DNA from 4 places in the Pseudonocardia spirodelae genome. Region 2 is predicted to be linked to each of the others. Evidence: predicted binding sites of a transcription regulator. Region 2 holds the regulator's gene; each other region holds the start of a gene.
What was found. The regulator LexA, encoded in region 2, represses DNA repair genes until DNA is damaged. The targets are predictions, from matches to a motif close to CGAACACGTGTTCG.
Positions count from the first base shown of each region.

Region 1: ruvC (crossover junction endodeoxyribonuclease RuvC) is a predicted target of LexA. The motif match lies at 2,710-2,723, and genes of this name have one in related genera.
Region 3: WJX68_RS12820 (CoA transferase subunit A) is a predicted target of LexA. The motif match lies at 1,174-1,187, and genes of this name have one in related genera.
Region 4: recA (recombinase RecA) is a predicted target of LexA. The motif match lies at 4,276-4,289, and genes of this name have one in related genera.

Region 1 covers NZ_JBBJUP010000001.1:425,668-432,707, reverse strand. The annotation lists gene ruvB (Holliday junction branch migration DNA helicase RuvB) at 142-1,230, opposite strand; gene ruvA (Holliday junction branch migration protein RuvA) at 1,227-1,835, opposite strand; gene ruvC (crossover junction endodeoxyribonuclease RuvC) at 1,998-2,672, opposite strand; gene WJX68_RS01940 (alpha/beta hydrolase) at 2,840-3,994, shown strand; gene WJX68_RS01935 (molybdenum cofactor biosysynthesis protein) at 3,998-4,555, shown strand; gene WJX68_RS01930 (hypothetical protein) at 4,693-5,253, shown strand; gene polA (DNA polymerase I) at 5,272-7,040, opposite strand, start outside.
Region 2 covers NZ_JBBJUP010000015.1:94,366-101,405, reverse strand. The annotation lists gene hflX (GTPase HflX) at 1-1,321, shown strand, start outside; gene WJX68_RS18455 (hypothetical protein) at 1,360-2,397, shown strand; gene lexA (transcriptional repressor LexA) at 2,428-3,186, opposite strand; gene WJX68_RS18445 (hypothetical protein) at 3,406-3,642, shown strand; gene WJX68_RS18440 (hypothetical protein) at 3,795-4,484, shown strand; gene nrdR (transcriptional regulator NrdR) at 4,910-5,398, shown strand; gene WJX68_RS18430 (vitamin B12-dependent ribonucleotide reductase) at 5,541-7,040, shown strand, end outside.
Region 3 covers NZ_JBBJUP010000009.1:67,879-74,918, reverse strand. The annotation lists gene WJX68_RS12825 (3-oxoacid CoA-transferase subunit B) at 1-384, opposite strand, end outside; gene WJX68_RS12820 (CoA transferase subunit A) at 381-1,130, opposite strand; gene WJX68_RS12815 (MOSC domain-containing protein) at 1,268-2,182, opposite strand; gene WJX68_RS12810 (HAD hydrolase-like protein) at 2,327-2,983, opposite strand; gene WJX68_RS12805 (lyase family protein) at 3,025-4,176, shown strand; gene WJX68_RS12800 (IclR family transcriptional regulator domain-containing protein) at 4,173-4,964, shown strand; gene WJX68_RS12795 (LLM class flavin-dependent oxidoreductase) at 5,046-6,188, shown strand; gene WJX68_RS12790 (winged helix DNA-binding domain-containing protein) at 6,206-7,040, shown strand, end outside.
Region 4 covers NZ_JBBJUP010000006.1:74,138-81,177, reverse strand. The annotation lists gene WJX68_RS09030 (ATP-dependent helicase) at 1-1,849, opposite strand, end outside; gene WJX68_RS09025 (hypothetical protein) at 1,897-2,415, opposite strand; gene WJX68_RS09020 (MFS transporter) at 2,499-3,746, shown strand; gene WJX68_RS09015 (hypothetical protein) at 3,762-3,923, opposite strand; gene WJX68_RS09010 (DUF3046 domain-containing protein) at 3,999-4,193, shown strand; gene recA (recombinase RecA) at 4,452-5,504, shown strand; gene WJX68_RS09000 (regulatory protein RecX) at 5,507-6,658, shown strand; gene WJX68_RS08995 (DUF6506 family protein) at 6,720-7,040, shown strand, end outside.

The sequences.
Region 1 (7,040 bases), on a different contig from region 2:
CGGTGTCCGGACGGCCCCGCGCGGTGTGCGGGCACCAGGGTGCCCGCCGACCCGGCCGCGGGGTGCCCGATCCGTGCGGTCCGTCCGGATCCTCCCATGTGTCACCCGGACGCCCGCGCCCGCGTCACCGGGGCCGCGCGCTCAGAACAGCGGGTCCACCCGGTGCCCGGCCGGGGCGTCGGCGGGCGGGGTCAGCCCGAGGTGGGTCCAGGCGAGCGGGGTGGCGACGCGCCCGCGCGGGGTGCGGGCGATCATCCCGGCCCGCACCAGGTACGGCTCGCAGACCTCCTCCACCGTGCCCGGCTCCTCCCCCACCGCGACGGCGAGGGTGGACACCCCGACCGGCCCGCCGTGGAAGGAGCGGACCAGGGCGCCGAGCACCGCGCGGTCGAGGCGGTCGAGACCGAGCTCGTCGACGTCGTAGACGGCGAGCGCGTCGCGCGCGACGTGCCGGTCGACGATCCCGTCCGCGCGGACCTCGGCGAAGTCGCGGACCCGGCGCAGCAGCCGGTTCGCCACGCGCGGGGTGCCGCGGCAGCGCCCGGCGATCTCCGCGGCGCCGTCGGCGCGCAGGTCGATGCCGAGGATGCCGGCGGCACGGTGCAGGACGCGCTCGAGCTCGGCGTCGTCGTAGAACTCCATCTGGCCGGTGAAGCCGAACCGGTCGCGCAGCGGCCCGGTCAGCGACCCGGCCCGGGTGGTCGCCCCGACCAGGGTGAACGGCGCGACGTCGAGCGGGATGGAGGTCGCGCCCGGGCCCTTGCCGACCACCACGTCGACCCGGAAGTCCTCCATCGCCAGGTAGAGCATCTCCTCCGCGGGGCGGGCGGTGCGGTGGATCTCGTCGATGAACAGCACGTCGCCGGGCACCAGGTTCGACAGCATCGCCGCGAGGTCCCCGGCGCGTTCCAGCGCGGGCCCGGAGGTGAGCCGGATCGCGGCGCCCATCTCCTGGGCGATGATCATCGCGAGGCTGGTCTTGCCGAGCCCGGGCGGGCCGGCGAGCAGGATGTGGTCGGGCGGGTCACCGCGGCGGCGCGCCCCCTCCAGCACCAGCTGCAGCTGTTCGCGCACCCGGGGCTGGCCGACGAACTCGTCGAGCGAGCGGGGCCGCAGCGACGCCTCGACGTCGGTGTCGCCGTCCTGGACGGCCCCGTCGACGGCGCGCGCCTCGACGCCGAGGATCTCCTCGGTCGCCGCGTCGTACGGGTCGCCCGGCCCGGCGGTCATCGCGCGCGGCCCAGGCTCGACAGCGCGGTGCGCAGCAGCGCACGGGCGTCGGTGCCGGGAGCCTGGGCCAGCACCGCGTCGACCGCCTGCTCGGCGGGGCGCTGGGTGAACCCGAGCCCGAGCAGCGCCTCGACGACCTGCTCGCGCACCCCGAGGACGGGGGCCGGCGCCGCCGGGGTGACGGCGCCGGCGGGCACCGCGGCTGGCACGGTCACCTTGTCGCGCAGCTCGACCACCAGGCGTTCGGCGCTCTTGCGCCCCACGCCGGGGATGCGGGTCAGCACGGCGAGGTCGCCGTCGGCCAGCGCCCGGCGCAGGGTGTCGGGCTCGAGCACCGCGATCGTGGCCAGCGCGAGCCGCGGCCCGATCCCGGACACCGTCTGCAGCAGCAGGAACAGCTCGCGCTCCTCGGCGTCGGCGAACCCGAACAGGGTCAGCGACTCCTCGCGCACGACCAGCGTCGTGGCGAGCCGGGTCTCCTCGCCGCGGCGCAGGCCGCCGAGCGTCACCGGCGTCGCGTACACCGCGAGCCCCACCCCGCCGACCTCGACGACGGCGTGGTCCAGCCCGATCTCCAGCACCGGCCCGCGCACCGAGTGGATCACCGGCGTGCCCCCTTCCACGAACGACCGTTCGAGACGCTACCGGGCGGGACCGGTGCCGCCGCACCCGACACACGCGTCGGGCCCGGGCGGTCCGCCGGGGGCCGCACCATGCCGGCGGACGGTGCGGCGACGGACCGGCGGGGACGGACCGGCGGGGACGGATCAGCGGAAGCGGGGCCGGGCGCCGCCGACCGCTCCCCAGCCGCCCGCGGAGCGCGCCTGCGCGCCGGCACGGGCCGCGGCCCACTGCTCGGCCGCGCTCGGGCGGTCCCCGCCGGCGTCGCGGCGGGCCTGCTCCAGCCGGGCGCGGTGGGTCGCGGCGAGCTCCTCGGCGCGGGCCTGCGCGGCGGCCATCCGGTCGATCATCGGCGAGCGCCAGCAGTGGCAGATGGCCAGCGCCAGCGCGTCGGCCGCGTCGGCGGGCCGCGGGGGCGCGTCGAGCCCGAGGACCTTGGTCACCATCGCGGTGACCTGCGCCTTCCCCGCGCGCCCCTCGCCGGTGACGGCGGCCTTGACCTCGCTGGGGGTGTGGAAGGCGACGGGCAGCCCCGCCCGCGCGGCGACCAGCGCGACGACCCCGCTGGCCTGCGCGGTGCCCATCACGGTGCGCACGTTGTGCTGGCTGAACACCCGCTCGACGGCGACGACGTCGGGCCGGTGCCGCTCCACCCAGCGCTCGACCTCGTCGGCGACGGCGAGCAGCCGCCGTTCCAGGGGCTCGTCGGGGCCGCTGCGGGCCACGCCGACGGCGACGAACCCGACCGACCGGCCCCCGCCCGCCTCGACGACGCCGATGCCGCACCGCGTCAGTCCGGGGTCGACCCCGAGCACCCGCACCGCGCCCCCCGCTCCGCCGCCGCTCCGCCGCGCGTGCCGCACAGCTGTTCGAGCACCGTACCGGCGGGCGCGCCGGCGACCGCGCGGGCACGCCGCGACGGGTGATCCTCCGCCGGCGCGCGGCGGGCCCCGCCGGGCGCCGGCGCGCGGGATGACAGGGTGCGCGGGTGACGTCGTTCCTCCGGGTCCTCGCGTGGGTGTGGGCCGCGCTGCTGCTGGTCGTGCTGGTCGGCACGTTCCGCCCGCAGACCCCGGTGCTCGGGTTCGCGGGCTCGTTCGTCAGCGGGCAGTACCCGCTGCACGTCGCGCTGGCCGGGGTGCTGGGGATCGCGTTCGGGCTGGCCGCGCGGGCCGCCGGCGCCCGCTGGAGCGGCTGGGCGACGGCGGTGCTGGCGCTGACCGCCGTGGTCGGCTCGGTGACCGTGCTCGCCGCGCAGGGCCGCGCCGCGTCCGACGAGGGCGTCCGGCTGGACTGGACGGCGGCGCTGACCGAGCTGGGGCAGCCCTCGGGCGCACCGGACCGCTCGGTCGAGTTCGCCCCCGGCCGCACCCTGGACCTCTACCTGCCCGGCGGCGCCGGCCCGCACCCGACGATGGTCTGGGTGCACGGCGGCTCGTGGACCGGGGGCGACCGCACGGACCGCACCGCGCTCGCCCGGTGGCTCGCCGAGCGCGGGTGGGCCGTCGCGGCGATCGACTACCGGCTGCCCCCGCCCGAGCCGGTCGGCCGCGACCAGCAGCGCGACGTCGCCTGCGCGGTGGAGTGGGTGCGCGCGCACGGCGGCGCCGCGTCCCTCGACCCGGCCCGGCTCGTGCTGGCCGGGCAGTCCGCGGGCGCGACGCTCGCGCTCAGCACCGCCTCGGGGCTGCTCGACGGCACGCTGGCCTGCTCCGGGGCGCCCGCCGCGTACGGGGGCACCGGCCCCGCCGGAGCGCCGCCGCCCACCCCCGGGCCGCCGCCGGTCGGGGTCGTCGCCTTCTACCCGCCGGTGGACCTCACCCTGGTCGACCCCGACCTGCAGCGCACCCTGTTCGGCGGCACCGCGGACAGCGCGCCGGGCCTGCTGCGGCTGCTCTCCCCCGCCGAGCAGGTCCGCCCCGGCCTGCCGCCGACACTGCTGCTGCTCGGCTCCGCCGACCACTACGTGGTCCCCGACCGCGTCACCGCCTACGACCGGTCGCTGCGCGCCGCCGGAGTCGACGGCCGCCTGCTGACCGTCCCCTACGCCGACCACGTCTTCGACCGGCCCTTCGGCAGCCCGGGCGCCCAGCTGACCCGCGAGGCCGTCATCCGGTTCCTGACCGGCCTGAACCCGGGCTGAGCGGTGCGCGTCACGGTCACCGCGCTGGTGGTCTCCCCGCAGCACGCCTACGAGGGGCGGCCCGCCGACGGTCCCCGGCCCGACCCGGTGGCGCCGCTGCGCACCGAGATCGAGATCCGCGCCGGGTACGGCGTCGTCGGCGACCGGTACGCCGGCCGGGCCGCGCACGCCCGCGCCGCCGTCACCGTCCTCGCCGCCGAGTCGCTGGACCACGTCGAGCGGGTCCTCGGCCGCCCCGCGACCGCGGAGGCGGCCCGGCGCACCATCGTGCTGCGCGGCGCCGACGTCGACGCCCTGGCCGCGCCCGGGCGCGGCGGCACCGGCGCGCTGTTCAGCCTCGACGGCGGCGCGGGCCCGGTCCGGTTCCGCGCCCACCGGGCGGCCGCGCCCTGCCGGTGGATGGACGCCGTGATCGGCGACGGCGCGTGGGCGGCGCTGCGCGGACGCGGCGGCATCCGCTGCGCCCCGCTCGACGACGGCGTGCTCCGCCTCGGCCCGGCCGAGCTCACCGTGCTGGAGCCGGCCGCGCCCGCGCCGCCGCGGGCCCGGCCCCGCCCCTGACGCCCGGCTCTCCTGGTACCGCCGACCGCCCGCCCGCGACCGCCCACCGGGGCGGTCGCACCGTCCGTCGTCACGACGTAACAGCAGGTCGGAGCCCTGCGACCTCCCGGGCATCGGCCGCACGGGAGGTGACGCCGATGTCCTACGTGCCCCATCCCCGCGAGCCCCTGGACCACCGGCCCGCCGACGCGGTCCCCACCGGCGCGGCCGGCGCTGTCGTCGTGCACCGCGGGCTGCCCGGTGACCGGGCGACCTGGGCGCGCCGCGCCGCGGTCGTCGCCGGGCTCCTGGTCGCGCTCGCCGACGCCGAGGGCGGCGGGCTCGTGCTGCCCGCCCCGCTGGCCGGGCGCCGGACGCTGCGGGCCTGGTCGCGGGCCGCGGAGCGGGCGGTCGCCGCGGCCGGGGACGCCGACGCCGTGGTCGTCGTGCACCTCGCCGACGCCGACGTCCTCGCCGCGGCCGGCGGGGAGCTGGCCGCGGTGCTGCGCCGCGAACGCGAGGCCCGCCGCGGCGGGACACCCGCCGGGCCCCCGGTGACGGAGCTGGCCGCCGTCCTGCACGGCCAGGCCCGCCGCCAGGACCTCCCGGTCGAGCAGCTCGTCGCCGAGCTCGGCCGGGCCGCCCGCGTGCTGGCGCCGGCCCACCTGCGCCACGGCGTGCCCGCGACGGCGCCCGCGACCCGGGCCGCCGCGGGCTGACCCGCGACGGCGCCGGGCTCAGTGCGCGGCGGCGTCCCAGCTGCGCCCGGACCCGACGGAGACCTCCAGCGGCACCGACAGGTCCGCGGCGGCGGCCATCTCCCGGCGCACCAGCGCCTCCAGTGCCTCGCGCTCGCCGTCGGCGACCTCGAGGACGAGCTCGTCGTGGACCTGCAGCAGCATCCGGCTCGCCAGTCCCTCGGCCCGCAGCGCCCGGTGCACCCCGAGCATCGCGACCTTGATGATGTCCGCGGCGCTGCCCTGGATGGGGGCGTTGAGCGCCATGCGCTCGGCCATCTCGCGGCGCTGCCGGTTGTCGCTGGTCAGGTCGGGCAGGTAACGCCGCCGGCCCAGGATGGTGGCGGTGTAGCCGTCCTTGCGGGCCTGGTCGACGACACCGGCGAGGTAGTCGCGGACCCCGCCGAAGCCGGCGAAGTAGTCGTCCATGAGGCCCTTGGCCTCGTCGGTGGAGATCCGCAGCTGCCCGGACAGCCCGTAGGCCGACAGGCCGTACGCCAGGCCGTAGTTCATCGCCTTGATCTTGGCGCGCTGCTCGACCGACACGTCGGACGCCTCGACCCCGAACACCCGGGCGGCAGTCTCGGCGTGGAAGTCGTGGCGGGAGCGGAACGCCTCGATCAGCGCCGCGTCCTCGGACAGGTGCGCCATGATCCGCATCTCGATCTGGCTGTAGTCAGCGGTGAGCAGCTCCGTCCAGCCGTCGCCGACGACGAAGGCGTCGCGGATCCGGCGCCCGGCCGCGGTGCGGATCGGCACGTTCTGCAGGTTCGGGTCGGTCGAGGACAGCCGGCCGGTCGCGGCGATCGTCTGCGAGTAGGTGGTGTGGATCCGGCCGTCCTCGGCGACGGACTTCATCAGCCCGTCGACGGTGACCTTGAGCCGGGTCGCGTCGCGGTGCTGCAGCAGGAACTGCAGGAAGGGGTGCCCGGTCTGCTCGTAGAGGCTCGCCAGCGCGTCGGCGTCGGTGGTCCAGCCGGTCTTGGTGCGCTTGGTCTTCGGCATCTCCAGCTCGTCGAAGAGCACGACCTGCAGCTGCTTGGGCGAGCCGAGGTTGATCTCCTTGCCGATCACCTCGTAGGCCTGCCGGGCGGCCTCGCGGACCTGCCCGCCGAAGTCGGACTCCAGGTCCGACAGCGTCTCGCCGTCGACGGCGATGCCCGCGGCCTCGCAGTCGGCCAGCACGAACGCCAGCGGCAGCTCCAGGTCGGCCAGCAGCTCGCTGCCGCCGCGCTCGGCCAGGTCGGCGTCGAGGGCGTCGGCCAGCTCGGCGATCGCGGAGGCGGCGAGCATCTCCTGGGCCGCGGCCTGCGCGTCGGCCTCCTCCTCGCCGCCCAGCAGCGAGAGCTGGCCGTCGGCGGGCTCCTCGGTGCGCAGCTCGCGGCGCAGGTAGCGCAGCGCGAGGTCGGCCAGGTCGAAGGTGCGCTGCCCGGGCCGGGCCAGGTACGCCGCGAGCGCGGTGTCGCTGCTCAGCCCGGCCAGGCTCCACCCGCGCGCACGCAGGGCGTGCAGCACCGGCTTGACGTCGTGCGCGGCCTTCGGCACGTCCGGGTCGGCCAGCCACTCGCCGAGGGCGGCCTCGTCGTCGGGGGTGAGCCCGGTCAGCGTCAGGTAGCCGGCGGCCGGGACGCCCGCCGCGGCGCCCGCGGCGCGCTGCTCGACGGTCGGCTCGCCGGTGGCCAGCGCGATGCCCGTCAGGTCGCGCCCGGCGACGGGGCCGCTCACCCCGGCGAAGGCGAGCGCGACGCGACGGCCGTCGCGGGCGTGGG
Region 2 (7,040 bases):
CGTCGTCCTCGTCGGCGTCTGGACCGAGGGGACGGCCGAGCAGGCCGAGAACTCCCTGACCGAGCTCGCCCGCCTCGCCGAGACCGCCGGGTCCGAGGTGATGGACGGGCTCGTGCAGCGCCGCTCCACCCCCGACCCGGCCACCTTCATCGGCTCCGGCAAGGTCGAGGAGCTGCTCGGCACCGTGCGCGCCACCGGCGCCGACACCGTGATCTGCGACGGCGAGCTCTCGCCCGGCCAGCTCCGCCAGCTCGAGGAGCGGCTCAAGGTCAAGGTCATCGACCGGACCGCGCTGATCCTCGACATCTTCGCCCAGCACGCCCGCTCCCGGGACGGCAAGGCCCAGGTCGAGCTGGCCCAGCTGTCCTACCTGCTGCCGCGCCTGCGCGGCTGGGGCGAGGCGCTGTCCCGGCAGGTCGGTGGCCGCGCCGCGGGCGGCGTCGGCATCGGCGGCCGCGGCCCGGGTGAGACGAAGATCGAGCTCGACCGCCGCCGGATCCGCGCCCGCATGTCCAAGCTGCGCCGCGAGATCGGCGCGATGCGCCAGGTCCGCGAGACCCAGCGTGGCAACCGCCGCCGCAACGAGGTCCCGTCGGTCGCGATCGTCGGCTACACCAACGCGGGCAAGTCCAGCCTGCTCAACCAGCTCACCGACGCCGGCGTGCTGGTGCAGGACGCGCTGTTCGCGACCCTGGACCCGACCACCCGCAAGGCCGAGACGCCCGACGGGCACGCCTACACCCTCACCGACACCGTCGGGTTCGTCCGCCACCTGCCCCACCAGCTGGTGGAGGCGTTCCGCTCCACGCTGGAGGAGGCGGCCCGCGCCGACCTGCTCGTGCACGTCGTCGACGGCTCGGACCCGCTGCCCGACGACCAGATCGCCGCGGTCCGCCAGGTACTCGTCGAGATCGGCGAGGAGTCCGGCGACACGATGCCGCCCGAGCTCCTCGTCATCAACAAGACCGACACCGCCGGGGACCTCGCGCTGGCCCGGCTGCGGCACGCCCAGCCCGACGCGGTGTTCGTCTCCGCGCACAGCGGCGCCGGGATCGCGCAGCTGCGCGAGCGGATCGCCGAGCGGCTGCCGCGCCCGGAGTTCGAGGTCGACCTGCTGCTGCCCTACACCGAGGGTGGGCTGGTGGCACGGCTGCACGAGGAGGGCGAGATCCTCAGCGAGTCCCACACCGGCGAGGGCACCAGGATCCGCGCCCGCGTCGGGCCGGAGCTGGGCACCGCGGTCCTGCCGTTCGCGGTCGCCGGCTCCGCGGTTCCCGACACGGACGGGAGCGGGCTGCCGGCGACGGCGGCCGGGCACTGACACGGACGCGCCTGCGGCGCTCCCGCCGTGGCGGCGCGGTGCTCGCGGCGCTGCTGTGCCTGCCCGGTGCGGGTGTCGCGTCGTCGCCGGTACCGGCCCCGGAGCCGGTCTGCACGGTCGACGACCCGCGGCTGTCGGAGCTGTCCGGGCTGGTCGCGCCGGGGCAGCCCGGGGCGGGGGCGGCGCGCTACGAGGCGATCACCGACGGCGGCGGCACCGCCCGGGTGTACACGCTCGACCCGGCGACCTGTGCCGTGAGCGCCGTCCGGGACACCGGGGTCGCCGTCACCGACGTCGAGGACCTCGGGCTGGGTGCCGACGGGTCGCTGTGGGTCGCCGACATCGGCGACAACGGCGCGCGGCGCCCCTCGGTGCGGCTCGTGGTGCTCCCTCCCGCCGGTCCGGTCCGGGTGCACGACCTGCGCTATCCCGACGGCCCGCGCGACGCCGAGGCCGTCCTCGTCGGCGACGACGGCGTGCCGCTGGTCGTCGACAAGACCACCGGTGCGGCCGGGGTGTACCGCGCCGCCGGTCCGGGACCGGACGGAGACTGGGTGCGGGCCGGGCAGGTCGTCCTGCCCTGGTCCGGGACGGGCGGCGGCCCGCTCGGGGCGGCCGGCTCGCGGACCGTCACCGGCGGGGGCGTGTCCCCGCCGGGGGCGACGGGCGGGCGCGCGGTCGTGCTGCGGACCTACACCGACGCCTGGGTGTTCCCGCTGCCCGCCGACGGGCCGGCCGACGCCGGCGCGGTCGTCACGGCGCTGCGCGGGGCGCCCCTGCAGGTGCCGCTGCCCGGGGAGGCCCAGGGCGAGGCGGTCGCGCCCGACGGGCGGGGCACGCTGCACTCGGGCAGCGAGGCCCGCGGCCTGTCGGCGGCGGGTGTCGTCGCGGCGCCGGGGGCGGTGGCCGCCGCGACCGGGCCCGGCGCGCCGGTGGTCGCCCAGCCCGGGCGGGCACCGGCGGTCGACACCGGCCCGCCGTGGCTGCCCGCGGCCACGGGCGCCGCCGTGCTGGGCGCGGTGCTGCTGGCCGGGGTCGGGGCGATGGCCCTGCACGGGCGGCGGCGCCGCCGGTGAGTCCCGCCCCGGCCCGGCCGGGGGCGCCGGTCAGAGCCGGCGCAGGACCGCGACGACCCGGCCGAGGATCGACGCGTCGTCGCCCGGGATGGGGTCGTAGGCGTCGTTCGCCGGCATCAGCCAGATGTGGCCGTCCCTGCGGCGGAAGGTCTTCACCGTGGCCTCGCCGTCGATCATCGCGGCGACGACCTCGCCCTGCTCGGCCACCGGCTGCTGGCGCACGACCACCCAGTCGCCGTCGGTGATCGCGGCGTCGACCATCGAGTCGCCCTTGACGTTGAGCAGGAACAGGGTGCCCTCGCCGACGATCTCGCGCGGCAGCGGGAAGACGTCCTGCACGGCCTGCTCGGCCAGGATCGGCCCGCCCGCGGCGATGTCGCCGAGCAGCGGGACGAAGGCCGGCGCCGGGCGCTCGGACCGCAGGTCGGCGGTGTCGGCGTCGGTGTCCGCGCCGTCGGTCCCGGCGATCTGCTCGGGGCTGCGGACGTCCACCGCCCGGGTGCGGTTCGGGTCGCGCCGCAGGAAGCCCTTGCGCTCCAGGGTGCGCAGCTGGTGGTGCACCGAGGAGGTGGAGGTCAGCCCCACCGCGTCCCCGATCTCGCGCACGCTCGGCGGGTAGCCGTAGCGGTCGACCCAGTCCCGGATCACGGCCAGGACCTTCTTCTGCCGCGGGGTCAGGCCGCGGGTGTCGGCCGCGGGGTCGGGGAACTCCCGGACCTTCGCGGATCCCCGGCCGGCGGCAGTACCGGTCACGCCGGGTCCACCGCCTCCGGTCTCGTCCGCTGCCATCGCATTCGCCTCCTCGGGGTACTTACGGCGCCGACCCTAGCCGCCCCCGGCCGGTTCGCCAAACATGCGTTCGAAGTTCGCCGGGGCGTGTCGTGGATTCCGTCGGCCCGCGGTGGTACAACATCGCACGGGCGTTCGATCGAACACGGGTTCGATCGGGCGCGGTCCGCGGGGCGTCCGGCCGTGCGGCGGTGGCGAGGCGAGAGGTGGCGGTCCGCGGTGGTGCTCCCGGTGGCGGTGACGGCGGCGACGGCGGTGGCGGGTCCGGTCGCGACGGCGGGGCCCGTGCGGCCGCTGCGCGGTCGTGCCGCGCCCGGTCCGGTGCGCCGCGCGGTCGCGGCGGCCGGGGTCGCGGCGGCCTCGGCGGTCGCGGTGCTCGCCCTCGGGGTGCTCGCCGACGTCGCCGCGGTCGCGCAGGCGCCCGTGGCGCCGGTGACCGTGGCCGGCGCGCGGTGACCGTGGAACCGGCTCCGACCTGCGGCGACGCGGTTCTTGTCGGTGCCGGCTGCTACACCGCTCGTACGCCCGTTCGACCGGGCTCGGGGAAGGGCCGGTCGGGGCGAGGGGAGGCCGCCCGGGGGACGGGCGGTCCGACGGCAGGAGGAACGATGCGAGAGCGCGACGAGCGGGTCCGCGGGTACGGCCGCGCCGGAGCCCTGGCCGGGGTCACGGCCGGGGCCGGGGCGACGGGCACCGGCACGGGCGGCGGTGGCCTGCGGGTGGCCGGGGGAGCGGCCGCGCGCGCGGTGCCGCTCGGGGAGCCGGTGCCGGGCTCGCCGGCCGCGGCGCCGTCCGGTGCGCCCGCGCCGCCGCGCGCGGCGCGGGTCCCGGCCGCCGAGCGGGCCGCGCGGCGGTGGGCGCCGCAGGGTGCGCGCGAGCGGGCGCTGGCCGCGTCGGTGGCCCGCCACCCCGCGGCCCGGGCCCGCCGCGCCGGAGCCGCCGGGGCCGGAGGGCCCGTGCGGACCGAGGGCCCCTCGGGCGCCCCGCGCGCCGCGGCGCTGTGGACCGCGCCGTGCGCTCCGGCGTCGGCGCCCGGTGCGGTGCGTCCGGCCCGCTCGGTGGCCGTCCCGCCGCCGCGGACCGTCCGGCCCCTGGAGCGGCGCTGTCTCGTCCCGCCCCGGCCGCGGCGTGCCCGCGCCCGGGCGGGCGTGCGCGGCCGGGTCGAGCGCCTGCTCGCCGGTCTCGCCGTCGCGCTGTGCACCGCGACCGTCGTCGTCGGCCTGGGTCTGCTGGGCGACGCCGCCGCCGGGTGGAACGCCCCGTCCGCGGGTGCGCCCGCGGTGACCGTCGGCCACTGACCGGTACTCCGTCCAGGGCTGCCCGCCGGGCTCCGCGGCCCGCGGTGTCGCCGCGCGGCCACCGGTGCGCCGTGCCGTCGTCACCGTCACGACGCGCGCACGCCGTCCGGCGCGTCCAGCGGGCGTGTCCCCGCATCGGGTGGCCGCCCGCCGCGGCCCGTCCGGAGCGACGGACGGCGGTCGCGGCGCCGTCGCGGGGCGCCACCTGGGCCGATGGTGCGACCCATGATCGTCGGAGACGGACCGGTCGCGCAGCGTGGTGTGCCAGGCTCGGATCCCGATCGGGCGAAGCTCGTGGCGGTACCCGCCCCGGGATGGCGCACCCCTAGATGTAGGGGTTACATTGATGTCGTTCCGCCACTGGTTGGGGGGACGGATCGCTGCGGAGAGTTTCCGGAACGTCACGGAAGAGGGGTGTGGGCCTCGTGCGCTGCCCGTTCTGCCGACACCCGGACTCCCGCGTGATCGACTCCCGGACCGCCGACGACGGGACGTGCACCCGCCGCCGCCGGTCCTGCACCTCGTGCGGACGACGGTTCACCACGGTCGAGGAGGCCGTGCTCGCCGTCGTCAAGCGCAGCGGGGTGACCGAACCCTTCAGCCGTCAGAAGGTCGTCGGCGGGGTTCGGCGGGCGTGTCAGGGCCGGCCGGTCGACGAGGACGACCTGCAGCAGCTCGCCCACCGGGTCGAGGAGACGGTGCGTGCCCGCGGGGCGGCGGAGATCCCCAGCCACGAGGTGGGGCTGGCGATCCTCGGGCCGCTGCGCGAGCTCGACGAGGTCGCGTACCTGAGGTTCGCGAGCGTCTACCGATCCTTCTCCTCCATCGAGGACTTCGAGAAGGAGATCGCCGACCTGCGTTCGGCTGCCGGGGAAGCAGCCGACGACGAGGCCGGCCACAACCGGGACGGCTGAGCGGCGCTCGGCGGGAGCGGGACCGGTGCGGGCACGAGGGGCGCACCCCGGTCCGGCGCCGCCGTCGTGCTCGTCCCGGAGAGAAGCCGTCCGCGCACCCCAGCGTGCGGGCGGGACACGGTGATATGTGCGGAGGCAGTTCATGACCGAGACCGTCGGGGGCCCGACGACCGGAACCGGTGAGAGCGCGGCGGCGAAGCCCGCACGCGGACGCGGGAAGTCCGGTGCCAGGCGCACCGGGCTCACCGTCCAGCGCGTCTTCACCACCGAGGGCGTCCACCCCTACGAGCAGGTGGAGTGGGAGCGCCGCGACGTCGTCATGACGAACTGGCGCGACGGGACCGTCAACTTCGAGCAGCGCGGCGTCGAGTTCCCCCGCGACTGGTCGGTGAACGCCACCAACATCGTCACCAGCAAGTACTTCCGCGGCGCGGTGGGCTCGGCCCAGCGCGAGTCGAGCCTCAAGCAGCTCGTCGAGCGGGTCGTCGGCACCTACAAGCGGGCCGGGATCGAGCACGGCTACTTCGCCACCGACGGCGACGCCGAGATCTTCGACCACGAGCTGACCTGGATGCTCATCCACCAGGTGTTCAGCTTCAACTCGCCGGTGTGGTTCAACGTCGGCACCGCCTCGCCGCAGCAGGTCAGCGCCTGCTTCATCCTCTCGGTCGACGACACCATGGAGTCGATCCTGAACTGGTACCGCGAGGAGGGCCTGATCTTCAAGGGCGGCTCCGGTGCCGGTCTGAACCTCTCGCGGATCCGGTCGTCGAAGGAGCTGCTGTCCTCCGGCGGCACCGCGTCCGGCCCGGTGTCGTTCATGCGTGGTGCCGACGCCTCCGCGGGCACCATCAAGTCCGGTGGCGCGACCCGCCGGGCGGCGAAGATGGTCGTCCTCGACGTCGACCACCCCGACATCGAGGAGTTCGTCGAGACCAAGGCCAAGGAGGAGGCCAAGGTCCGCGTCCTGCGCGACGCCGGCTTCGACATGGACCTCGGCGGCTCGGACATCACCTCGGTCCAGTACCAGAACGCCAACAACTCCGTGCGCGTGTCCGACGAGTTCATGCGCGCCGTCGAGGGGGGCACCGACTTCGGTCTGCGTGCCCGGATGACCGGCGAGGTCATCGAGAAGGTCGACGCCCGCAGGCTCTTCCACGGCATCGCCGAGGCGGCCTGGAACTGCGCCGACCCCGGCATCCAGTACGACGGCCAGATCAACGACTGGCACACCTGCCCGGAGTCCGGCCGGATCACCGCGTCCAACCCGTGCTCGGAGTACATGCACCTGGACAACTCCAGCTGCAACCTCGCGTCGCTGAACCTGCTGAAGTTCCTCGACCCCGACGACCGGTTCGACGCCGAGACCTTCGCCAAGGCCGTCGAGCTGATCATCACCGCGATGGACATCTCGATCTGCTTCGCGGACTTCCCGACCGAGCCGATCGCCGACACCACCCGGAAGTTCCGCCAGCTGGGCATCGGCTACGCCAACCTCGGCGCGCTGCTCATGGCGACCGGGCACGCCTACGACTCCGAGGGCGGCCGCGCGCTCGCCGGTGCCATCACCTCGCTGATGACCGGCGCCGCCTACAAGCGCTCCGCCGAGCTCGCCGGGATCGTCGGCCCCTACGAGGGCTAC
Region 3 (7,040 bases), on a different contig from region 2:
GCCACCCATGCCCTTGATCATCTTGCCGGGCACGGCCCAGTTGGCGAGGTCGCCGTTGGCGGCGACCTCCATGCCGCCGAGGACGGCGACGTCGAGCTTGCCCGCCCGGATCTGGGCGAAGGAGTCCGCGGAGCCGAAGAACGCGGCGCCGTCGGCGACGGTGACGGTCTCCTTGCCGGCGTTGATGAGGTCGGCATCGACCTCGTCGTCGGTGGGGTAGGGGCCGACGCCCAGGATGCCGTTCTCCGAGTGCAGGACGACCGTGCGGCCGGCCGGGATGTGGCCGGGGACCAGGGTCGGCATGCCGATGCCGAGGTTGACGTAGCTGCCGTCGGGCAGCTCACGGGCGACCCGGGCGGCCATCTCGTCGCGGGTGAGGCTCACTTCTCACGCACCGTCCTGAACTCGACCGGCTTCTCGACGCCGGGCACGTGCAGCACGCGCGCCACGTGGATGCCGGGGGTGTGGATCTCGTCGGGGTCCAGCTCACCGGGCTCGACGAGGTGCTCGACCTGCGCGATCGTGACCCGGCCCGCGGCGGCGCAGTCGGGGTTGAAGTTGCGGGCCGCGCGTCGGTAGACGAGGTTGCCGTGCCGGTCGCCCTTCCAGGCGTGGACCAGCCCGAAGTCCGGGGTCAGCGCACGTTCGAGGACGTAGGCGACACCGTCGAACTCGCGGGTCTCCTTGGCCGGGGACTCGACGGCGACCGAGCCGTCGGCGGCGTAGCGCCACGGCAGGCCGCCCTCGGCGACCAGGGTCCCGACGCCGGCGGGGGTGTAGAACGCCGGGATGCCCGCACCGCCGGCGCGCAGCCGCTCGGCCAGCGTGCCCTGCGGGGTCAGCTCCAGCTCCAGCTCACCGGCGAGGTACTGGCGGGCGAACTCCTTGTTGTTGCCGACGTAGGAGCCGATCGTGCGCCGGATGCGTCCGGCGGCGAGCAGGGTGCCGAGGCCGAAGCCGTCGACGCCGAGGTTGTTCGAGATCGTCTCCAGCTCGGTCGCGCCCTGCTCGAGCAGGGCGGCGATCAGCACCGTCGGGACCCCCGACATGCCGAAACCGCCGACCGCGAGCGACGCGCCGTCGCCGATGTCGGCGACCGCCTCCGCGGCGGATGCCACCACCTTGTCCATCACGCACCTCCGTCGTCCGGCACTGTACGCAGCGTTCGCTCGACGCACAAGCGTTCGCTCTGCGAACACCTCGGTCCGCGGACCTCCGTGACGGTGCCGGTGACGGACGCATCCGACCGGGGATGCGGGTGGGTGGTTCAGGCGGGTGCCGGGGCCGGCTCGGGGGTGGTGTGGGCGTCCCCGACGGCGATCTCGCCGCCCGCGGCGACCTCGGCGTAGACGCCCGCGCAGGCCCACACGCCGCCGACCTGCGGGATCTCGATGCGGTTGTGCCGGGCGATCGCGCGCAGGGTGTCCGGGTCGTCGGGCAGGTCGCCCTGCGCCAGCGTCGTCATCACGCAGCGCATGGTGGCGAAGGAGAAGGTGATCCGGGCCGCGTCGCCCAGCGTGCTCGTCGCGCCGGGCCAGTCGTTCTCGACGAAGCCGGCGTCGTCGCCGCGCAGGACGATGTTGGGCCGGTACCGCAGCGGGTCGAACGTCGCGTCCGGGGCCAGCTCGCGCAGCCGGTCCAGGGTGGACTCGGTCATGACGTGCAGCGAGGACAGGTCGAAGAAGGTGCCGGGGGCGCCGAACGCGGAGACGTCGAACCGGCTGATCGTCTCGCCGGTGTCCTCGTGCCGCGTCGTGGTGGCGTCGATGAGCGTGCGGGGCGCGAGCTGCTGCGGGGTGAGGCCCTCGATGTCGGGCCACAGCTCCTCGAAGTACGCGCCCTCCGGCGGCACCGAGATCAGCGACACCTCCCGTCCCAGCGCGGCCGACAGCGCGATGTCGAGGCCCTCGTCGTCGCTGCGCAGCACGGACCCGTCGGGGAAGGTGATCTCGACCGGGGGAGCGTGCTCGCCGGCGACCGGCTCGGCGACGAACCGGGCCGAGAAGCTCAGCAGGCCGAGCCACCTCTTCGGGACCTTGGCGCTGGCGATGATGCCCGTCGCGACGTCGAGCACCGCGTACGCGCGGTCGCCCAGGACCCCGCGGTCGGTGAGGGTGGCCCGGGTCAGGGACTCCCCGAGCATCGACTTGACCGGGTAGCGGTACAGCGCGGCGACCGTCATGTCCGGTGTATATCCGCCCGTCCGGAGCAGGCGCACGGTCCGATCGGAGGGGGCCGCGCAGCCGGTCCTCAGCTGAGGAGCCGGTCCGCGCGACCGCCCCGCGGATGCGTGCGCCCGTGCCCCGGTTTCACCCGGATGCGACGCTCAGGAGCCGAGCAGCGCGCGGCGCAGCGCCGTCGCCGAGTCGTGCACCACGGTGGCGCCGGCGGCCTGCAGCTCGCCCGGCTCGGCGTAGCCCCAGCCCGCGCCCTCGCAGCGCAGCCCGTGCTCGGCGGCGCCCTCGACGTCGTGCAGGCGGTCGCCGACCATCAGCGGCGGGGTGTCGTAGGGGTGGCCGTGGTCGGACAGCCGGCGCAGCGCCTCGGCGACGACGGCGCCCTTGGTCGGGCGGTCCGCGGCGCGGGTGTCGCCGACGATCTCGGTGAACAGGTCGGTCCAGCCGTGGTGGGCGAGGATCTTGCGCGCCGACGGCTCGGCCTTGCTGGTCGCGAGCGCCATCGTGACGCCGGCGTCGGACAGCGCGCGCAGCAGCTCCTCCACGCCCGGGTACGGGGTGCAGTCCAGGCAGCCGTCCTCGTCGCCGTAGAGCCGGCGGTAGACCGGCAGCACGGCGGCGGTCCCGTCGTCACCGAGGATCGGGGGCAGGCTGCGGTAGAGCGGGGGGCCGAGCAGGTGGGTGCCCAGCGCCGGGCCGGGCACGTCGAGACCGACCTCGTCGATCGCGCGGCGCAGCGAGCCGAGGATGCCGGGGGCGGAGTCGACGAGGGTGCCGTCGAGGTCGAGCAGGATGTGGGTCAGCACGGGGACGATTCTGCCTGTGCGGAAGCCGTACACTCGTACGCATGGCGAACACGTTGTTCGGGCCGCTGTCCGGTACCGACCGGGTCGACGCACTCCTCGACGACGGCGCCTGGATCGCCGCGCTGCTGGAGGTCGAGCTGGCGCTCTCCGCCGTCGCCGCCGAGCAGGGCGCGGTCGACGGGACCGACGCCGACGGCGTGGAGCGCGCCGTCGCGGCCGTCGCCGGGGTCGACCCGCACCTGCTGGCCGCCGAGGCCCGCGAGGGCGGCAACCCGGTGATCCCGCTGGTCAAGCGGCTCAAGGCGGCCGCGGCCCGGATCCAGCCGGGGGCCGAGCGGGCGGTGCACCCGGGCGCGACCAGCCAGGACGTCATGGACACCGCGCTGGTGCTGCTGGCCCGCCGTGCCGGGCACCGCATCGGCACCGACCTCGCCGCCTGCGCCGACGCCGCCGCCGCGCTCGCCGCCGGTCACCGCGACACGCCTTGCGCGGCCCGCACCCTGGGGCAGCAGGCGCTGCCCACCACGTTCGGCCTCGTCGCGGCCGGCTGGTGCAGCGGGCTCGACCGGGCCCGCACCGGGCTGACCCGCGCCCTCGACGCGCTGCCCGTCTCCTACGGCGGCGCCGCCGGGACGCTCGCGGCCACCCACCCGCACGGCCCCGCCGTCGCCGACGCGCTGGCCGCCCGGCTCGGCCTCGCACCCCAGGGCGTCCCGTGGCACACCGAACGGACCCGGATCGGCGAGCTCGCCGGGGCGCTCGGCGTCGCGGCCGGGGCGTGCGCGAAGCCCGCGGGCGACGTCGTGCTGCTCTCGGCCACCGAGCTCGGCGAGGTCTCCGAGGGCGCGCCCGGTGACTCCTCCTCGATGCCGCACAAGCGCAACCCGGCCGCCGCCGTCACCGCGCGCGGCGCCGCCAAGCGGGCCCCCGCGCTGGTCGCGACCCTGCTGGCCGGGGCCGAGCAGGAGTTCCAGCGCGCCGCCGGGGCCTGGCACGCGGAGTGGGAGACGCTGGTGGACCTGCTGCGCGTCACCGCGGGCGCCGCCGCCCGGCTGCGGGACTGCCTGGAGGGTCTGCAGGTGCACCCGGACGCCATGGCGCGCAACCTCGCCCTCGCCGCGGGCGCCCAGGGCCACGGCACCGGGCACGCCGCCGAGCTCGTCGACACCGTGCTCGCCGGGCGGCCCCGGTGAGCGCCCCCGCGCCGCGCACCGAGCAGGTCCGCTCGCTCTCGCGCGGGCTCGCCGTCATCCGCTCCTTCGACGCCGAGCACCCCGAGCAGACCCTCGCCGACGTCGCCCGCGCCACCGGCCTGACCCGGGCCGCGGCCCGGCGGTTCCTGCTGACCCTGGTCGAGGAGGGCTACGTCCGCACCGACGGCAGGCTGTTCGCGCTGACCCCGCGGGTCCTCGAGCTCGGCTGGTCCTACCTGTCGGCGATGGGGCTGCCCGAGATCGCCGCGCCGCACCTGGAACGCCTGGTCGCGACGGTGCGGGAGTCGGCATCGGTGTCCGTGCTCGACGGCGACCCGGCCGGCGGCTACGACGTCGTCTACGTCGCCCGGGTCCCGACCTCGCGGATCATGACCGTGACGATCACCATCGGCACCCGCTTCCCGGCCTGGGCGACGTCGATGGGCCGCGTCCTGCTCGCCGCGCTCCCACCGGCCACGCTGCGGGCCCACCTGGACGCGCTGGAGCCCACGGCGCTCACCGCGCACACCGTCACGACCCCCGGCGCGCTGTCCGCCGAGCTCGACCGGGTCCGCGCCGACGGGTACTGCGTCGTCGACCAGGAGCTGGAACCCGGGCTGCGCTCGGTCGCGGTGCCGGTGCACGACCGGGCGGGCCGGGTCGTCGCGGCGGCGAACGTCTCGACCCACGTGTCCCGCCGCGACGCCGCCGACCTGCGCGCCGAGGTGCTGCCCGAGCTGCGCGCCTGCGCCGCCGCGATCGAGGCCGACCTGCGCACCGCGGGCTGAGCCGGCGGGAACAGACGGCGCCGCGGCCGGGTTGCGCCCAGGGACAGGACCGGACACGAGCCGAGACGGTACGGAGGCACGGTGAGCGGACGTCTGCACCTGGCGGTCGAACTCGGAGCGGCGGGGCGCCACCCCGGTGCGTGGCGGGCCGGCGGCGCCGACCCGGCCCGGCTGTTCACCGCGGGCCACCACCTCGACCTCGTGCGCACCGCCGCCCGCGGCGGCCTCGACCTGGTCGTGCTGCCCGACTCGCTGCAGCCGCCCTCGGCGGACCCGGCCGCGCTGCCCGGCACCCTCGACGCCGTCGCCGTCGCCGCCCGGGTCGCGCCCGCGGTGCCCGGCATCGGGATCGTGCCCGCGGTCACCGTCACCCACACCGAGCCGTTCCACCTGTCCAAGGCCGTGGCCACCCTGGACTTCGTGTCCACCGGCCGCGCCGGGTGGCAGCCGGAGGTCTCGCGCACGCAGGCCGAGGCCGACCTGTTCGGCCGCGCCACCCCCGCCGAGACGGCCGGGCGCGACGCCGCGTCGCTGTGGCGCGAGGCGGGCGAGGTCGTCGAGGTCGCCGCCCGGCTCTGGGACTCCTGGGAGGACGACGCCGAGATCCGCGACGCCGCCACCGGCCGGTTCGTCGACCGCGACCGGCTGCACCACATCGACTTCACCGGCGAGTTCTTCTCGGTGAAGGGCCCGTCGATCACCCCGCGCCCGCCGCAGGGCCACCCGCTGACCGTGCTGCGCGGCGACGAGCAGGCCGCGCTGGCCGTCGTCGGCCGCCACGCCGACGTCGTCCGGGTCGCGGCCGGCTCCGTCGCCGCGGCCGCCGAGGCGCGCGACCGGGTCCGCGCCGCCGTCGCGGGCGCCGGGCGCGACCCGGAGCGGGTGGCGGTCCTGCTCGACGTCGAGACGCTGCTGGGCGACGACGCCGGCGCCCGCCTGCGCGAGCTGGACGCGCTCGCCCCGGCCGGGGCCGACACCGCGCCCGCGACCCTGCGCCACACCGGCGGCGCCGCCGAGCTCGCGGAGCTGCTGCGCGACGCGGCGGAGGAGCGGGCCGCGGACGGCTTCGTCCTCGTGCCGCTCGCCCTGCCCGACGGGGTCGGCGAGATCGTCGACGCGCTGCTGCCCGCGCTCGGCGACGCCTGGGCCCCGGCCCCCTACGACGGCACCCTGCGCGACCGCTTCGGACTCACCCGCCCGGCCGGCCGCTACGCCCGCGCCTGATCGCGACGGCCGCCGACGTGCGCGTCCTGACCGCCGACGACGCGCTGCGGGCCCTGCTCGCCCGCCAGCTGCTGACCGGCCGCGTCGCGACCACCGTCCCGCGCGCGCTGGAACGGCTGTGCGGGCTGCAGACCCAGCACGCGCCGTCCGGCTACCTCGGCCTGCACGCCCGCCTCGAGGGGTTCGACCGGGCCGCGCTGACCGCGATGCTGCACGACGGGCGGGTCGTGCAGGCCTGGGCGATGCGCTCGACGATCCACATGCTCTCGGCCCGCGACCACCCGCGCTTCACCGCGGCGGTGCGCGACGAGCAGCGCGCCGACTGGCTGCGGCTGCGCCGCGACGTCACCGGCGCCGACATGGCCGCGGCCGCCGGCGTCGTCGCCGGGGCGGTCGCGGCGGGCCCGCGCCGCCAGGCCGATCTGACCGCCGAGCTCGCCGCCCACGGCCTCCCCGCCGGGACCTGGCCGGGCGTGCAGCACTGGACCGGGCTGGTGCGGGTGCCGCCCGCCGGGACGTGGGACACCCCGCGCGCCCACGTGTACGGCCCCGCCGGCACCCGCGAGCCGACACCGGAGGACCGCTGCGAGCTCGCGCGCCGCTACCTGCGCGCGTTCGGCCCGGCGACCGCGCCGGACGTCGCCCGCTTCGCCGGCTGGCCGGTCGCCGTCGCCCGCGCGGCGCTGGGCGAGCTGACGCTGCGCCGGTTCACCGGCGAGGACGGCGCCGAGCTGCTCGACGTGCCCCGCGCCCCGCTGCCCGGTCCGGGCACCCCGCTGCCGGTCCGCTTCCTCGGCCCGTTCGACGCCGTGCTGCTGCTCGGGCACGCCGCCCGCGCCCGGATCGTGCCCG
Region 4 (7,040 bases), on a different contig from region 2:
CCCCCGGCGCCGGGGTCACGATCACGCGGTCGTGGGTGATGTCCTCGACCCGCCACGACGACGTGCCCAGCAGGAACGTGTCCCCGACGCGGGACTCGTAGACCATCTCCTCGTCCAGCTCGCCGACCCGCGAGCCCGCGCCGTCCGCCCCGCCGGGGGTCATGACGGTGAACAGCCCGCGGTCGGGGATCGTGCCGCCGGAGGTGACGGCGAGGCGCTGGGCACCCGGGCGCCCGCGCAGCTCGTCGGTCACCCGGTCCCAGGTGATGCGGGCGCGCAGCTCGCCGAACTCCTCGGACGGGTAGCGCCCCGCCAGCATGTCCAGCACCGAGTGCAGCGCCGAGTCCGGCAGCGCCGCGAACGGTGCCGCGCGGCGGATCGTCGCGGCCAGGTCCGGCAGCGACCACGGCTCCATCGCGACCATCGCCACGATCTGCTGGGCCAGCACGTCGAGCGGGTTGCGGGGGTAGCGCGTCGACTCGATCGACCCGGTCGTCATCCGCTCGGCGACGACCGCGCAGGACACGAGGTCCCCGCGGTACTTGGGGAAGACCACGCCCTCGGACACCGCGCCCACCTGGTGCCCGGCCCGCCCGACGCGCTGGAGCCCGGACGCCACCGACGGCGGCGCCTCCACCTGCACCACGAGGTCGACCGCGCCCATGTCGATGCCCAGCTCCAGGCTGGAGGTGGCCACCACGCAGGGCAGCACGCCGGACTTCAGCTCCTCCTCGACCAGTGTGCGCTGGTCGCGGGACATGGAGCCGTGATGGGCCTTGGCGACCGTCGGCGCGGCGCCGCCGCCCACCCCGGACTGCCCGACCGCCTCGGCGGGGAAGGCGCCGGGACCGGCGCCGGGACCGGGCGGCGCGGCTTCCTCGGCCGCGGCCGCCTCCTGCTCGGCGGCCAGCTCGTTGAGCCGGGAGGTGAGCCGCTCGGCCAGCCGGCGGGAGTTGGAGAACACGATCGTCGAACGGTGCTCGCGCACCAGGCCGAGCAGCCGTTCCTCGACGGCGGGCCAGATCGACGGCTTCTGCGCGGTGCCCGCGGCGGACCCGACGACCTCCTCGTCGCTGCTGCCGGGGGCGGGCCGCTCGTCGAGCGCGGCCAGGTCCGGGACCGGGACCTGCACCTCGACCCGGATCGTCTTCGGCGTCGACGGCTGCACCACCTCCACCGGCCGCGCGCCGGACAGGAACGTGGACACCTCGTCCACCGGGCGGACCGTCGCCGACAGCCCGATCCGCTGCGGTGCGGTCTCGGTGATCTCCTCGAGCCGCTCCAGCGACACCGCCAGGTGCGCGCCGCGCTTGGTGCCCGCGACGGCGTGGACCTCGTCGAGGATGATCGTCGACACCCCGCGCAGCGACTCCCGCGCGGCCGAGGTGAGCAGCAGGAACAGCGACTCGGGGGTGGTGACGAGCACGTCGGGCGGCGTGCGCGCGAACTGGCGCCGCTCGTCGGCCGGTGTGTCGCCGGTGCGCATGCCGACGGTGATGTCGGGGACCGGCTCACCGAGGCGCTGCGCGGCCTGCCGGATCCCGGTCAGCGGGGAACGCAGGTTGCGCTGCACGTCGACGGCGAGTGCCTTGAGCGGGGACACGTAGAGCACCCGGCAGCGGTGCTTCGGCTCGGCGGGCGGCGGCTCGGCGGCGAGCCGGTCGAGCGCCCAGAGGAACGCCGCCAGGGTCTTGCCCGACCCGGTGGGGGCGACGACGAGCGCGTTGCGGCCGGCCTGGGCCGCGGACCAGGCCCCCTGCTGGGCGGCGGTGGGCGCGGCGAAGGCACCCTCGAACCACTGCCGGGTGGCGGGGGAGAAGCCCTCGAGTGCGCTCACGCCGCCCATCATGACCGGGGGGTCCGACAGTCACCCGTCGGACCGCGCCCGGCGGGTGGTCAGCGGGCGGCGTCGGCGCGGGTGCGCGGCCAGATCTCGTCGGGGTCCTCGGCCGGGAACTCCGCGACGAGCCCGGCCACCGTCCACACCATCGTCGCCAGGAAGTCCTGGCCGAGCGCGTCGACGTAGTGCGAGGTCTCGCGCGCGTCCGCCGGGTCGACCAGCGGCGCGACGGTGTAGCGGGCGCGGGCCGCGTAGCGCTTCCCGAGGTGCTGCTCGACCCAGCCCAGCGCCCGGTCGGCGCGGTCGTCGGTGCCGGCGAGCGCGGTGCGGGCGGCGTCGTACCAGTCGGCGAGCACGAGGAAGGCCAGCGACCATCCCGGCGGCGTGGCGTCCGGCGGGAGCTCCCGGTCGACCGCGGTCAGCCGCCGTACGGCGAAGCGGGCCGGGTCCGGTCCCGGCGCGGCCAGGGTCTCGCGCACCGCGCCCGCGAGGACGTCGGAGACCAGGCGGTAGGCGTCCGCCAGCTCGGCGTCGGCACCCGTCGGCCCGCCCGCGTTCCCGGCCCGTGCGGCCATGGTCACCGTCCTCCCGGTCGTGATCGGCGGCGCCGAGCCTAACGCCCTGGCGCGACCCGGCGGGCGCACGGCAGCATCCGGTCGTGACCCACGCCCCGGAGCAGGATCCCGCCCAGCCCCGACTGCTCGCGGTGCTCGCCGCGGGCCAGGTGCTCGGCGGGACGGCCGTGGCGACCTCGGTGGCCGCGAGCTCGCTGGTCGCGGCGCGGCTGTCCGGCTCGCCCGCGGTCGGGGGCGCCGCCTCCACCGCGGGCGTGCTGGGGGCGGCGGGTGCGGCCGCGGTCGTCGCCCGGGTCGCACAGGCCCGCGGCCGCCGACCCGCCCTCGCGGGCGGCTACCTGGTGGGCCTGGCCGGTGCGCTGGGTGCGGTCGCCGGTGCCGCGACGGGCAGCGTGGTGCTGCTGCTGGTGTCGCTGCTGTTCGTGGGCTCGGGGACGGCGGTGGGCCTGGCCGCGCGCTACGCCGCCACCGACCTCGCGGCCCCCGCCCGCGCCGGTCGCGCGCTGGCCCTGGTGGTGTGGGCGACGACGGTCGGCGCCGTCGCGGGGCCGAACCTGCTCGCCCCGCTGGAGGCGGTCGCGGGCGCGGCCGGGCTGCCCGCGGTCGCGGGCCCGTACCTGCTCTGCGCGGCCGCGTTCGCCCTCGCCGCGCTGGTCAGCGGCGCGGGGCTGCGGCCGGACCCGCTGCTGCGCGCCCGCGAGCGCGCCGGGGCACCGCCCGCCGCCGCGGACGCCCCGGCCGTGCGGCCGTGGGCGGTGCTGCGGTCGTCCCCGCCCGCCCTGCTCGGTGCGGCGGGCGTCGTGCTGGGGCACGCGGTGATGGTCGGGCTGATGTCGATGACGCCGGTGCACATGGACCACGGCGGCGCGACGCTCTCGGTGGTCGGTCTGGTCATCAGCCTGCACATCGCGGGGATGTACGCCCTGAGCCCGCTGTTCGGGTGGCTCGCCGACCGCGCCGGCCCCGGGCGGGTGCTGGCCGGTGCCGCGGTGCTCCTGCTGACGGCGGGGGTGTGCTGCGCGCTGGCCGCCCCGACCGCGACGGCGCTGCTCACGGTGGGCCTGGTGCTGCTGGGCCTGGGCTGGTCGGCGGCCGTCGTGGGCGGCTCGGCGCTGCTGACGGCTTCGGTCCCGGTGGCCGACCGCCCGCGCGTGCAGGGCTCGGTGGACGTCGCGATGAACCTGGCCGGTGCCGCGGCCGGGGTCGTCGCGGGGGTGCTGGTGACGGTGGCGTCCTACGCGGTGCTCGGCGGGCTCGCGGTGCTGCTGACCGCGCCGTTCCTGCTGGTGGCGCTGCGCGCGGCGCGGGCCGGGCGCGGCGTGGCGGCCTGATCCCCCTCGGCGCCCTCAGCGCCGCCGCTGGTGGATCCACCAGCGGACGAGCACGACCAGGGCCGACACCAGCGCGACCAGCGACACGACCTGCCAGGCCAGCGGCGAGCCGATGCCGGTCGTCGCGAGGACCTCGTCGGCGACGTCGACGGGGACCGTCGCGAGCAGTTCGGACATATCACCCATGCTACCGGTCGACGGCGGATACGGGCATGATCGTGCGCGTCCGGGTGACGGCGCTACCCTCGGCCCGTGCGACTGAGCCACTTCCGGGAGCTGATGGAGGGCGAGTTCGGGCCCGTGCGGGCGGCGTCGCTGTCGCGCGACCACGTCTTCGCCGAGCTGGACGGGCGGACGGTCGAGCAGGCCGTCGAGTCCGGGGTCGACCTGCGCCGGATCTGGCGCGCGGTCTGCGCCGCCTACGACGTGCCGCCCGCGCGGCGCTGAGCCGCCCGGACCGCGGTCGGCGCCACGGCGGGTGACCGCTCGGCTCCCGCGGGCGTCCGGTCGGCGTGTCGCGGTGTCGGGTCGAACGGGTGTTCGGCTACCGTCCGGGACGGGGCGCGGTGCCCCGCGGCGGGACGAGTTGTCCACAGGCGCGGATCCGGCCCCGGAACTGTCGGGGGTACCCCATACCGTTGTGGTGTGCCTCCCCGAAAGACACCAGCAGGCCCCGATCGTCGACCACCAGCGAGGAGTCAAGAGATGGCCGCTCCGGACCGCGAGAAGGCGCTCGAACTCGCCCTCGCCCAGATCGAGAAGAACCACGGCAAGGGATCGGTGATGCGCCTGGGCGACCAGGCCCGCGTCCCGATCAGTGCCATCTCCACCGGCTCCATCGCGCTCGACGTGGCGCTCGGCGTCGGCGGCATCCCGCGTGGCCGGGTCGTCGAGATCTACGGCCCGGAGTCCAGCGGTAAGACGACGGTGGCGCTGCACGCCGTCGCCAGCGCGCAGGCCTCCGGCGGCGTCGCCGCGTTCGTCGACGCCGAGCACGCGCTCGACCCCGAGTACGCGAAGGCCCTCGGCGTCGACACCGACGAGCTGCTGGTCTCCCAGCCGGACACCGGTGAGCAGGCGCTGGAGATCGCGGACATGCTGATCCGCTCCGGCGCGCTCGACATCATCGTCATCGACTCGGTCGCGGCGCTCGTGCCCCGCGCCGAGATCGAGGGCGAGATGGGCGACAGCCACGTCGGTCTGCAGGCCCGCCTCATGAGCCAGGCGCTGCGGAAGATCACCGGTGCGCTCAGCAACTCCGGCACCACCGCGATCTTCATCAACCAGCTGCGCGAGAAGATCGGCGTGATGTTCGGGTCCCCGGAGACCACGACCGGTGGCAAGGCGCTCAAGTTCTACGCCTCGGTCCGCATGGACATCCGCCGCATCGAGACCCTGAAGGACGGCACCGACATGGTCGGCAGCCGGACCCGGGTCAAGGTCGTCAAGAACAAGGTCGCGCCGCCGTTCAAGCAGGCCGAGTTCGACGTGCTCTACGGCGTCGGCATCTCCAAGGAGGGTTCGCTGATCGACGTGGGCGTCGAGCAGGGGATCATCCGCAAGTCCGGTGCCTGGTACACCTACGAGGGCGACCAGATGGGGCAGGGCAAGGAGAACGCCCGCAAGTTCCTGAAGGAGAACCCGGACGTCGCGGCCGAGGTCGAGAAGCGCATCAAGGAGAAGCTCGGCATCGGCGCGGTCGTCGACGCCGAGGACACCAGCCCGGTCGAGCCCCTCCCGGCGCCGGTCGACTTCTGAGCGTGACCCGCGAGCACGACGGGGCCGGAGGCACGTCCGGCCGGGACGGTGCGGAGCCGGCAGGGCCCCGCACCGTCCCGCTCGACGACCTGTTCGGCGTCGCGGCCGCGGGGCCCGACGGCGAGGGCCTCCCCGCGATCCCGACCCTGGACCCGGCACTCGGGGATCCGGCGCCGGCGAGCACCGGTGACGGCCCCGCCGACGACGCCCCGGACGACCCCGAGCCCCCCGCACCCACGCAGGTCTCCTTCGCCGCCCTCAGCGGTGACACCGGTGCCTCCGGTCCGTCCGACACCGCGCCCCGCCGCCTCACGCTCGTCGCCGACGGGGACGGCGACGGCGCCGTGCCCGACCCGGACGGCGGGCACGGGCGGAGCGGCGCCCCGAGGGTCGTCTCCTTCGAGGAGCTGTCCGGCCGGGGCACGCGCCGTGGCGGAGCACGCGGCTCCCGGGACGGCGGCCGTCGCGGCACCGGTGGGCGGACGCCGGTGACGGCCCCGGACCGGGCGCCGTCCGCGCGGCCGGGTCCGTACCCCGGGGCGCAGGGACTGCCGGACCCGGGGCAGGACCGGCGGCGCGGTCGCCGGCGGGGTGGGCCCCGGGGCGAGGCGGCGGCCGAACCCCGCACGGAGACGCCGCAGGAGCAGGAGACCCGCGCCCGCGACATCTGCCTTCGCCTGCTCACCGACCGCGCCCGCACCGTCAAGGAGCTCGGCGACGCGCTGCGCCGCAAGGAGATCCCCGACGAGATCGCCCACCGCGTCCTCGACCGGTTCGACGAGGTCGGCCTGGTCGACGACCAGGCCTTCGCCGAGCAGTGGGTGCGGTCCCGGCACCGGCACCGCGGCCTGGGCAGGCGGGCCATCGCGCTGGAGCTGCACCGCAAGGGCGTCGACCGGGAGATCGCCGACGAGGCGCTGAGCGACATCGACGACGACTCCGAGCGCGACCGCGCCCGGGAGCTCGTCGTCCGGCGGCTGCGCAGCCTGCCCGTCGGCAGCCGCGAGGAACGCCAGTCCACCGCCCGCAAACTGGTCGGGATGCTCGCCCGCAAGGGGTACGGGCCGGGCGTCGCCTACGGCGTGGTCAAGGAGGAGATCGCCGCCGCCGGCGCGGACGCCGACGAGCTGGGCGAGGCTCCGCCCGACGACTGAGCCGGGTGACGTGCCGGGCGGAGCTTGACCTCGAGTGGGGTTCAGCTCCGATGATCGCGGCATGACCATCGATCCGGCCCGGTGGGCCTACCTGTTCGAGCACCCCGGCGCCGATCCGGCCCGGGACGTCCTCGTCCTCGACTCACCCGCCCAGCGGTCGGTGATCGTGGGCGTGCCCGACACCGCGTCGGCACCGGCCGTCGCGGCCACGCTGGTGCGCGAGGAGGGGATCACCCTCGTCGAGCTCTGCGGCGGGTTCGGCGCCGCGGCCGTCGCCGAGGTCGCCGCGGCCGTGGGGCCCGGGATCGCCGTGGGTGCGGTGACGTTCGGGCCGGACCAGGTGGCCGCCGCGACCGCGTACTCGGCCGTCGCCACCCGGGCG